DNA from 3 places in the Leuconostoc sp. XM4 genome. Region 1 is predicted to be linked to each of the others. Evidence: predicted binding sites of a transcription regulator. Region 1 holds the regulator's gene; each other region holds the start of a gene.
What was found. The regulator LexA, encoded in region 1, represses DNA repair genes until DNA is damaged. The targets are predictions, from matches to a motif close to CNAACANNTGTTNG.
Positions count from the first base shown of each region.

Region 2: the regulator LexA is predicted to act here: its motif matches at 1,318-1,331, upstream of RHP64_RS03255 (FtsK/SpoIIIE family DNA translocase).
Region 3: the regulator LexA is predicted to act here: its motif matches at 2,098-2,111, upstream of RHP64_RS05160 (Y-family DNA polymerase).

Region 1 covers NZ_CP134507.1:1,180,716-1,184,817, reverse strand. The annotation lists gene carB (carbamoyl-phosphate synthase large subunit) at 1-151, shown strand, start outside; gene pyrF (orotidine-5'-phosphate decarboxylase) at 196-891, shown strand; gene pyrE (orotate phosphoribosyltransferase) at 892-1,524, shown strand; gene lexA (transcriptional repressor LexA) at 1,564-2,202, opposite strand; gene RHP64_RS05990 (YneF family protein) at 2,452-2,688, shown strand; gene RHP64_RS05985 (lysophospholipid acyltransferase family protein) at 2,699-3,337, opposite strand; gene RHP64_RS05980 (tRNA1(Val) (adenine(37)-N6)-methyltransferase) at 3,397-4,102, shown strand, end outside.
Region 2 covers NZ_CP134507.1:619,726-623,827, forward strand. The annotation lists gene RHP64_RS03240 (AI-2E family transporter) at 1-578, shown strand, start outside; gene RHP64_RS03245 (tRNA (cytidine(34)-2'-O)-methyltransferase) at 575-1,087, shown strand; tRNA gene RHP64_RS03250 (tRNA-Glu) at 1,160-1,231, shown strand; gene RHP64_RS03255 (FtsK/SpoIIIE family DNA translocase) at 1,387-3,753, shown strand; T-box leader at 3,986-4,102, shown strand, end outside.
Region 3 covers NZ_CP134507.1:1,025,552-1,029,653, reverse strand. The annotation lists gene RHP64_RS05175 (MazG nucleotide pyrophosphohydrolase domain-containing protein) at 1-125, opposite strand, end outside; gene RHP64_RS05170 (hypothetical protein) at 142-396, opposite strand; partial or broken gene RHP64_RS05165 (hypothetical protein) at 393-744, opposite strand; gene RHP64_RS05160 (Y-family DNA polymerase) at 737-2,059, opposite strand; gene RHP64_RS05155 (2-hydroxycarboxylate transporter family protein) at 2,850-4,102, opposite strand, start outside.

The sequences.
Region 1 (4,102 bases):
TCAAGCAGATGACCGTGCTGAAAGCGATGGCCGCTTGATTAGAAATGCTGCGATTGAAAATGCCGTGCCTTTGTTTACTGCCTTAGACACAGTTAGTGCCTTCTTAGAAGTATTAGAGTCGCGCAGTTTTACAGTGAAAGAAATGCACTAAACTTTTTCAAATAAGCTTCGGCTTATGTGCATAGGAGGATCATAATGACAGAACAGCCAGTTTTTATTGCTTTGGACTTTCCTGATGCAGCTACTACTTACAAATTTTTGAAGCCTTTTTCAGATCTAGTAGAAAAGCCAGCATTGAAAGTTGGTATGGAACTTTTTTATCGTACGGGACCAGAGTTCATCACAGAACTACGTGTATTGGGCTATACAATTTTCTTAGATTTAAAACTTTACGATATTCCAAACACTGTTGGTCGTGCAGTCGCTAATATATCAAAACTAGATGTACAATATTTAACTCTGCATGCAGCTGGAGGGGAAAAAATGCTAGAAGCAGCTGTTGCTAATAAAAGTGAAGCGTTAAAATTACTTGCAGTGACGCAGCTAACTTCTTTTTCAGAAGCTGAGATACAAGAGATACAATTAACCACAGCAACTACTGAAGAAAGTGTTGCACATTTGGCTGAGCTTGCTTACTCGGTGGGCATAGACGGGACAATTAGTTCACCCTTAGAGGCTGGTTTAATTAAGTCACACACGAATGATCGATTTTTACGTATCACACCTGGTATTCGTTTAGCTGGTGATGAAGCTGGAGATCAAGTGCGTGTGACTACGCCAGGGGAAGCCAAGAAGTTGAATTCAACTGGATTAGTTGTTGGTCGATCAATTACACAATCGACCAACCCAGTGGCTGCATATCAACGTGTTGTCAATGAATGGAGAAAATAAATGACAGACTATAAACAACAAGTAGCTAATGATTTACTTGAAATTGGTGCCGTAAAATTTTCGCCAGAAGAACCTTTCACGTGGGCCTCGGGTATTAAGAGTCCAATATATACAGATAATCGGATGACCATTGGGTTCCCTTCGGTACGTCAAAATATATACAAAGGGCTGTCTGAACTAATAAAAAAAGAATATAGTGACGTTGAGATTATTGGTGGAGTGGCTACTGCAGGTATTCCACATTCAGCTTGGGTAGCTGAAGAATTAAATAAACCAATGGTCTATGTACGTTCAAAACCCAAAGATCACGGGGCAGGTCGTCAAACGGAAGGTGCATTGGTAAAAAATCGTAAAGTCGTTTTGATTGATGATTTGATATCAACAGGTGGGTCTGTGTTGGCCGCAGTAAATGCGGTGCGTAAGGAGGGAGCAAGTGTCCTTGGTGTTGTTTCCATATTTTCTTATGAATTACCAGCTGGTAAAAAAAATTTTGCTGAAGCAGGACTAACATTTAACTCACTGACAACATATTCACAACTAATTGAAACAGCCGTTAAGCGTGGGGATCTCGATAAATCACAAGTTGAAACCTTACAAAACTGGAAGGAAAATCCAAATGCTTGGCAAGCATAATAAAAAGGCTCATCAGAGATGTGCCTTTTTATTTGGTTTTTAATAAATAGCGTCGCGATACAGTCCGATTACTTTTCCTAAAATAGAGACTTTTTGCAAAATAATTGGCGCCATGCTGTTATTTTCAGGTTGTAAGCGATAATGATCGGCTTCACGGAAAAAACGCTTAACTGTCGCTTCATTGTTATCATTCATTGCGACAACAACATCTCCATTATCAGCATTCTCTTGCTTACGTACGATAACTTTGTCGCCATCTAGAATGCCAATGTTAACCATTGAATCACCATGAACATTAAGCATGAATAGGTCACCATCAAATTGCATTAAATTATCTGGGATAGGGAAAAATTCAGTTGCTTCTTCTTCTACTGCCAAAATTGGTGTACCCGCTGTAACCATTCCAAGTACCGGAATTTTTCCGGGTGTGGTTGAAATCCCAAGCATCTCTAAACCAATATCGGTTACTTCAATCGCACGAGCTCTTGGTTTAGAAGCATCTTTTAAAAGATAACCTTTTTTTACCAGACGTTCGATGTGACCGTGAATAGTTGAAGAAGATGATAATCCAACAGCTTCACCAATTTCTCGGACGGTTGGTGGGTAACCATTTTCTGATTGTGCTTCATGAATAAATCGAAGCACTTGAATTTGTTTGCTTTCTTGTGTAATTGCCATGATGGGTTTCCTACTTGTTAAATTTACTATCATCAGTATAACGGAAAAACACGAACAAATCAAACGTTTGTTCGTTATTTTTTTAAAAATTCAACCTAATATTAAATAAATAATAAAAAATTCGTGTTATTTATTTTTGTAACGAACAAAATGGTTCATATTGAAAACGTTAACTCTGCAAGTTATTATAGCACGCCTTTGCTGGCTGTGCTATAATAATTATCAGACATTTTAGTAAGGAGAATATGCATGATTAGCACATGGCTAGCAATTTTGATTGCAGTGTTAACTTTAATTATTGGTTTGGTCGGTGGCTTTTTCTTGGCACGTAACTCAATGAAGAGTTATCTTGCAAAAAACCCACCTATTTCAGAAGAAATGATGAAATCAATGATGATGTCAATGGGACAAAAACCATCTCAAAAGAAATTGAACCAAATGATGGCTCAGATGAAGCAACAAAGTGCCAATTCGCAAAAAAAATAAGCCAATCGGCTTATTTTTTTTCTGAACGTTTTGGATCTACATATTTCCAAGTTGGGTCAATCTCAGCATCTAATTCTTGGAAAGCTGCTTGCATTTGCTCAGTATATTTAGCAATATTTTCCTTGTTCAATCGGTCTTTACGATCAATAATAATTGGCTCACCAAAATTAACTGTGGTATTATTACGTTTGAAAAGTTGACTGAACTTTACAGGGCCTTGATATACAGCTGGTACGATTGCCTTTCCAGCCATTCGTGCAATTAGAATGGAACCTGATTTTAAATCATCACTGTGTCTAGAACCAGAAGGAAACATTATTAAAGAGCGATTGCCATCTTTTAATTCGCGTACAGGTATTTTGATGACGCTTGGGCCAACATTTTCACGATCAACTGGGAATGCGCCGGCTGATTTGATTAACCATGCAAGTGGCTTGAATTTAAATAATTCAATTTTTGCCATGAAAATAAAGTGTTTTGGGTAAGCTGCCACAGCATACCATACTGGATCCCACCAAGTGCGGTGTGGACCAACTAGCACATAGTTATTGTTTTGGGGTATTCTGTCGCGATTCATGTATTTAATGCGGCCAGTAACTGCCCATATTAAAGCAACAGCAATGCCGCGTAAAAAATCATAGAATTTCATATTTATTTACCTCATAAATTAATCATTTCAATTTTACAGATAAACAGAAAGAAACGCAAATGACACAACCATTTCTTAAAGCAAATGAACGTATTGATGGACTTCCATCACAAAATATTAATATCATCCAGAATCCAGACATGTTTTCATATTCCTTAGACGCGATTTTATTAGCACATTTTGCTGATGTAAAGGGAAAAGGGAAAGGGTTATCTGTTGATTTGGGATCAGGTACTGGCGCGGTTGGCCTTTTTTACGCTCCAAAAGTGACTGGGGAAATAAAGTTAGTCGAGATACAACCAGAATTAGCTGAAATGGCACAACGTAGCATTGAACTGAACAATTTACATGAACGTGTTTCAGTCGTTCAAGCTGACATGAAAAATATATTTAATGAAATTAAACCTGGCTCTGTTGAAACTGTTCTGACTAATCCACCTTATTTTCCCTTAACTGAGACTACCAAGACTAATATAGATAAACATTATGAAATTGCGCGCCACGAGTTGATGATTAACTTACCTGAACTGGCCCAAATTGCCAATAAACTGCTGAAAAATAATGGTAAGGTCTATATGGTACACCGGCCGGAAAGGCTAGCAGATATATTTGCAGCGTTTGCTGCACGAAAGCTTATGATTAAAAGAGTTCAATTTGTTTATGGAAAGGCAAACCGCGAAGCCAATATGGTTTTAATAGAAGCCATTAAATCTGGCCGACCAGGTGGCGTGCGCATTATGCCACCCCTTATCGCCTATACTGATG
Region 2 (4,102 bases), 560 kb from region 1:
TTTATTATATGCTGTTAGATGGACACAAATTTTCGTCATTTGTTTCTAGTAAGTTTCCAAATAACTCACAACTATCAGTACGCTACTTATTAACGGAAATTAGTAAGCAAATCGCTCAATATATTCGTGGACAACTTGGTGTTGCACTCGCTGTAATGATTATGTTTTCCATAGGGTATACCATTATTGGTTTGCCGTACGGTATTTTATTAGCGCTGATGGCAGGCTTCTTTAACTTAATCCCGTATGTTGGATCAATTATTGCACAAGTGCCAGTTTTCACAGTTGCTTTGATTGCTGGCGGCCCAAAAATGCTAATATTAGCTATTATCGTACTAGCTATTGAACAACCGATTGAAGCACATGTTATTTCACCAAAAATTCTCGGGGAGGCGTTATCAATTCACCCTGTTACTGTTATCGTTGTGTTATTGAGCAGTGGACATATTTTTGGTGTATTAGGTATTGTGTTAGCGGTGCCATCATATGCTGTAGCTAAAGTGTTTGTTACACACATCTATGATTGGTGGCGTGCAAACTCAGATTTATTTGAAGTAGAGGAAGTAGCTGAAAAATGACGAATCATATTGTTTTATTTGAACCTTTAATGCCTGCTAATACGGGAAATATTGCTCGTACGACTGCTGGAACTGATGCAGTCTTACATTTAATTGAACCGTTGGGGTTTGAACTTGATGACAAACACGTTAAACGTGCCGGGTTAGATTATTGGGATCATGTAAAGTTGGTGAAACACCCAAGCTTGCCTGATTTTCTAGACACTTTAGCAGAAACAGACAACTTATACTTGGTTTCTAAATTTGCTAACCAAGACTACACACAGCCTAATTACGCACAAAATGATACTGACAATTACTTCTTATTTGGAAAAGAAACCACAGGGCTACCAGAAGTATTTATGCGTCAAAATCCGGAGAAGGCTATTCGTATCCCACAGGATGATTCACATGTTCGTTCGTTGAATTTATCGAATACTGTCGCAATTGTGCTTTATGAAGCATTGCGCCAGCAATCTTTTTCAAATTTAGAAACAACTCACACATACGAGCAAGACAAACTGAAATAAACAGTTGACAGATATAAATTTCCCTGATAAACTAATATAGTTGTTTCGTTACAACGAACAACTATTGACCATGGCTCGTTGGTCAAGTGGCTAAGACGCTGCCCTTTCACGGCGGAATCGAGAGTTCGATTCTCTCACGAGCTACTAAAAAGCGCAACTCTGGTTGCGTTTTTTTGTGTTTAAAAATTAAATTTTTGAAATAGAGTTAAGCAAAGCTTAAGAATTTGATGTGAACATTTGTTCGAGTTTCAAAAATGATAAAATAAAGTGTTAGAATGAACTGACTAAGAGGTGGAACTTTGGCGACAAGAAAGACTACACAAAGACGGCGTACAACACGTGGTAAAAATAGTAAAAAAAAGAACCCTTTAGTTCAAAACCTATGCTTCTTGGGTGGTATTGTCTTAGGTATACTAGGTATATTTAAGCTTGGCATATTGGGGGTATTTATTGCTGACATTTTCCGTTTTTTCTTTGGAAACATGTATCTTGTGATTTTAATACCTATGACATTATTTTTAGGGTACTATTTTATTACTCGAAAAACACCCAAAATAGCAACTCATTTTTGGGTTGGCGCTTTTATGATGTTCATTGCTATTGAGACAATTTCATCATTGTTATTTTTTGAATACACACTAAAAAATGCAGATGGATATGTTGGCGAAGTGGTGCGGTTAATTGGTCAAGATTTTGTCAATCAATCAGCAAACACACCAGTTGGCGGTGGTATAATCGGCGCAGCATTATATCATCTACTGTTTATGTTAATGTCTAGCATTGGCACGTGGATTGTAACAATAATCTTATTATTCAGTGGTATTGCAATCTTTTTCCGTATTCCAGCTCGTGACATTGTTCAGCAAGGCGTTGAAAAAGCTCATGAAGGGGTTACTCATATTCAGGAAAAACGAGCTAACGAAAAGCCAACCCGACAATCGCTTTTCAAACGTGATAGACACAAGAAAGATATTACTGATTATGGAGATGATCCATTAGGTGTGAGCCGAGATGATAGCTTGTCAACCGATGTTGTCCCTAAAATAGAAAAAGACGTCAATGCACCTAGTGTTCAAGAAAATTTCAATGAGCCTGAAATTAAATGGAATGGTCCTATAGCGCCTCAACCAACAAAAAAGTCTTCCAAAGAACAGGCCGAAAAGACTTCTGTTAGTGATAGCGAAGTTTCTACAGATATGTTGGAAAAAGAAAACCCGGATTACCAGTTACCAACTGCTGACCTATTAACGCAATTAGCGCCTACAGACCAAACAAAAGAGTTTAAAAGTTTAACCGACAAATCGCGTCTTGTCCATGATACGCTGCAAAGCTTTGGTGTTGAGGCGGAAGTAACCAGTGTTTCATTAGGACCTACGGTAACTCAATATGAGTTGAAACCAGGGCAAGGCGTTAAAGTAAATCGAATTGCTAATCTATCGGATGATTTAGCATTGGCATTAGCTGCAAAATCAATACGAATTGAGGCGCCAATCCCCGGTAAACCCTATGTTGGTATAGAGGTTCCTAATGATACTCAGGCAACTGTTGGATTCCGAGACATGATTGAGAATGCGCCATTTGATGATAATCCACTCAATGTGCCACTTGGCCGAGATGTAACAGGAAATATTATCATGGCAGACTTATCGGCTATGCCTCATTTGCTTATTGCTGGATCTACTGGATCTGGAAAATCAGTAGGGCTTAATGGTATTATTGTATCTATCCTTTTGCGTGCAAAACCTAATGAAGTTAAATTAATGATGGTTGATCCAAAAGTTGTTGAGTTATCTATTTATAACGGGATACCACACTTGCTGACACCAGTTGTTTCGGAGCCCCGTAAAGCAGCGAAGTCTTTGCAAAAAGTTGTTGACGAGATGGAAAATCGTTACAAGCTTTTAGCTCAATTTGGAAAACGTAATATTGGTGAATATAATGCGGCGGTTGAAAAGCAGAATGCTGAAGCTAAGGAAACAGATCAGCCAATTATGCAACCAATGCCATATATTGTTGCTATTGTAGATGAATTCGCTGACCTAATGAGTACGGTGGGTAATGAAATTGAAGTTTCTATCGCGCGCCTTGGTGCTAAAGCTCGTGCAGCCGGTATTCACATGATTTTGGCTACACAGCGACCTGACGTTAAAGTGATTAACGGTACCATAAAAAGTAATATTCCTGGTAGAATTGCTTTTAGAACAGCTTCTGGAATTGATTCACGCACTATTCTGGACAGTAATGGTGCTGAGAAGCTGCTCGGAAAAGGGGATATGATTTTTGCACCGCCCGGTAAGCCGACACAACGTGTTCAAGGTGCATTTATTAGTAACACTGATGTGACTAATATTGTTGAATTTGTTAAGTCACAACAAGAGGTTCAGTATTCCGATGCAATGACTGTTACAGATGAAGAAATTGCTCAAGATAATTCGGAAAATGCTGATGGAAATAGTGATGATGAGTTATTCCAAGAAGCTTTGCAATTTGTTATTGAACAACAAAAAGCCTCAACATCACTGTTACAACGTCGTTTCAGGATTGGTTATAATCGAGCCGCTCGATTAATTGATGATTTGGAAGCAGGCGGTTACATTGGACCAGCAGACGGATCACGGCCAAGACACGTCAATATTTCAGATGGTAGCTCTGGGATAGAAAGTTAGCATTAGTTTCAAACTAAGTAGTATGATTATATTTTTTGAGTAGAATTAAATGATTAAGCAAACAGGAGAATAATAAAAATGGCACTTACAAAAAATCAAATTGCTGCACTACAAAATGTTTTTGATAATGGTATTTTAGATCATGATGCCGAGGCATTAGAAGCGCTAAAGATTGTATTAGCAGATTTAAAAAAATAATTGCAACACAGCAAAAAAAATGTTATGATGTTTCTCAGAAACATTGATAAGGACAACTCGATTGTCATGCACTTAAAGAGAGTTCATGTTTGGTGAAAATGAGCAGTGCATACAAAAGAGACTACCTTTGAGTGGTGATTTAGTAGTTTTA
Region 3 (4,102 bases), 160 kb from region 1:
ACTGTTTGTGCCAGCTCACCAACTTCTTCCATCAAAAAATTGAGTCGGATAAAGGGTGAATACTGATACCGTTCACGTTGTTTATAAAAATTTGTTAGCCATTGTCTATGTTCATCAATTATCATTTGTAACTGCGTTTGTTTAAATATTAGTGTTAACTGTTAAGCCCGTTTCTTTGCGTATTTTAGCGATGATTTCAGGTATCTGTTCTCTGTACTCACTATCTAAGCGAGCTATTTGTTGTGAGTGTGTTGCTTTGCCAATTTTATAGTATTCAAAGAAAATGTTAACCTTCTTTGAGTATATTTGATCAACCACCCTCACCTCATAGATTGTGTTAGGTTGTTTAGCAAACATCTTTTTAATATCTACAATGATAGCATCAATTTGATTCATTCTTCTTTCACCACCGCTCTAATATTTTCAAAGGCAATATAGGTCTCTTGCACATATACACCCAAGTCAGAAAAACCATTGACCAAACCTGTTAGGTTAGGTACTAAGTGACCGTCCGTGTCCTCAATATTTTGTTGTACAGTCACAAATTCATAATTCGCTGAGGCATCAAGCCGTTAAGGACATCATTGGTAATTTAACAGGTACTGCATTTTTGGCTTGTGCTTCACGCTTTAAGGCTGAGGTATGGTCCGACAGGAAATAGCCATTCCACTTCACCTTGCCACGCTCGCGATAGTCGTTTTGAAAGTAATTGTTAATCATCTTACTAAATTCTGCATCACTCATAGCTGTTACCTCCGTTATGACCACCAACAAGACTGGCACGGTTAATCGCCGTACCACCTTTTTCTTTCGACATGGCCCGCATCAGGGCTGTTGTGCCAAACCGTTTGCGAATTTCATCGACAACTTGATCAATTTTATTAGATTTAATTGACTTTTCTGGTTGCTCGAATAGGTCAAGCTGTACCCCAGTGTCCTCAATTAAGCCGCCATAATCAATCCCAATATTACGAATCACTTCACCCTGCCAATGCTTTTCAAACAAATCGACCATAATAGCCATTAGTTTTCGTGTGTCATTAGTGGGATCAATCCTTTGTTGTTTTCTAAAACCGTGAGACCCTTGACGTTCGCTTTCGGCAAAGGAATAACCGATGAAAAGACTAACCAAACAAGTTTGTTTCTTGTGCGCTCTAATCCTGGTAGCCACTTGATCCGCCATTTCACGGACAACAATTTCAATCTCTTCTTTTCGTTTATAATCCCGCGGCAATACCTGGGAATTACTGTATGATTTGCTTTTAGGAACGACCACCTCTGTCATATCTGTACGATCAATGCCCCAAGATAAGGCAAACAATTGCTCACCAACTAATCCCATCTTTGCTCTAAATAGATAAAGGTCCTGATGTGCTAAGTCGTACATTGTGTGGATGCCCATCACTGCAAGTTTATGTGCTGTGCGGGAACCAATACTCCAGACATCATCCAGTTTCGTAATTGGCCACAATTTTGTCGGCACATCCTCATAGTGCCAAATACCCGTCAGGTTTTTATTGTGTTTTGCTTCAATGTCTAAGGCTATTTTTGCGAGCACAGGCGTGTCACCAATGCCAACTGTTAAATAGACACCCGTTTCCGCTCTAACTTGCTTTTGAATTTTAAAAGCTACTTCCTCAGGAGTTTTACCAAACAACCGCCAAGAGTGGGTTACGTCTAAAATAGACTCATCAATCGAGTACGGCAGCAAGTTAATATCATCGGTATATTGACGATAAATATTATTGATTTTTAGGTTTTCAGCAATATAATTATTCATCCTAGGGTGTGCGATAAACAAGCCATGCACATCAGGTAAATCACGCTGGCGCATCACATTACTAATGCCTAAGTCCTTCTTAGCTGTTGGTGAGGCCGCAAGGATTAAACCACCATTAGTGTTTGCTTGTTCAGACATCACGACTAAATCACTTTTTAATGGATTAAAGCCCCGCTCAACATTTTCAACACTGGCGTAGAAACTTTTTGAATCAATTAGGAAGAACACGCCACGGTTTTCTTTGCTATAATCATATTCAGTTGTGATTGCGTTTTCCATCAGCAACCTCCAAAAACAAATGTGTATAATCCATTGTACGAACAAATGTTCGATTAAGCAAGCGAACAAAACATTAAATTTGTGACAAAATCAAAAGCTATGCTATAATGAAGACATAGAAAAGAGCCGTAGCGCTAACTACGACTCCTAGCAATCCCGTTTCGACGGTGACTAAATCTTAGTTACTTGAAAAATAACCGTTATCAGCCAAAGATAAGACGGTTATTTTTTTTTGCTAATTTTTTCGATTAACAAAACTACAAAAGTCAGAAGCTTATGATGAATCCACCAAAGGCAAACATGACCAGTAGCGCGTCCGATATGGACACAAGGCCTCTCCTTTCCTAGAATGTGTGTTTATAGTGTTTACACCATAAGCGCCACCTCCATTCAGGATAGCCACCGTCTTAACTTGATTGCTTTAACTAATATAACACACCCTAAAATAGCAATTGGTCTAAAACTCAAACACTTGTGAAATTTTAAAAAACAGGTATTAAAATAAGGCTTCCAAAGACTTTGTGAAAGTTTTTTTGGCAACCTTATTTTTAACCGCTTTGAAACCTTTTTCTGTTCTTTGAGCAAATCTAACATAAAATAACGAAGTCCAATAGTGTCGTCTAACTCTTTAAAGAAGCTACCAATTTTTTTGTTCTTAGATATCTAAATGTTGATTTAATCCTTCGAACACAACATTAAATATATAAAAAAATCGTAATTTTCATTACGATTCAGAGTATAGCCTCTTGCTGAAGAGGCTATTTTATATATGATTTTTAATTATGGTATTTCAGTGCAAAAAATGAATTAATACTCCTCCCAAAATTAGAACGATTGCGCCCCCCATTCGATTTCCCATTTGAGCGAAAGCAATCATATCCATTCGATTTGAAGCGGATAATACCGCCACATTACCTGTGCCGCCCATACTATTGTCCGCCATTCCTGCAGCAATCGCAGACTCAACAGGATAAAGCCCAAATAGCTTTCCAATCACGGCACTCGCAACACCCATTACAACGACACTCGTAAGCGTGAGAAGAACAAATTTCCAAGTCAATGATTGTTCCAATACATTCAAGTCAATTAACGCCAAACCTATGCCAGCCAATACTGCGTGTGTCAAGTTACCCATTATAATTTTGTTAAACATGACTACTGACTCTTCAAGCTGATCCGGAATCAAATTAAATGCCTTAGCGATAATAACTAAGATAATAATAAAAGCATAGGCGTGAATTTTTGGAACAAAACTATTTAAAATTGTGCCAACCAAGAAGAACGAAAATGCTAGCATCATGCCAACTCCGATACGAGTAACGTCTAGATTCTTTATTGGTTTACTTTTCTCGTCCTCATTGATTGGTAATAAAACACCATGGCCATCGTATTTTGTGTTTGCTCCAACTTTTGCAATTAATGCTGCACCAATAACGGCAAGAACATTCCCTAAGGTAACGGCAGGTATTAGTTGAGAAAACATTGAGGCGGAACTGACACCTAAACCTTGAGCATAAATGTGCGAAAGTGGCACCGCTCCAGCACCTATACCACCTGCCATCATTGGCATAGAAACAAACATTACGGAATGCCCGAATCCAAGTCCCAGTAACATACCAACGAGACCAACAGCAAAGAATCCTATAACCATGGCTGCTAATGATACTGGGATAAATCTGACAGCCGCTTTAAGCAATAAGTTACGATTCATTCCTAGAATCGCACCAACGATTAAGGCGGCGATATAAAAGTCTAGTAATCCTTGGTTATTTAAAAATGTCTTAGTAGCATTCACAACGTTTGAAGGTATGATGCCACTTGTTGCTAGAGCAGCTGAAGCGAAAATGGTGAAAACGGATCCACCACCAAGATATGATTTGAAAACTGGTAAAATATTGCCAATGTAGTAGAATAGATGACCAAGTAGAACCAATAACAAGGTTAAACCAAGCATATTAAGTGGCAGCTTGTTGAGTGAAATTGTGACACCAAGTATGACCAGCATCAAAATATACAACGGCAAGCTGACACCACTGATTTTTA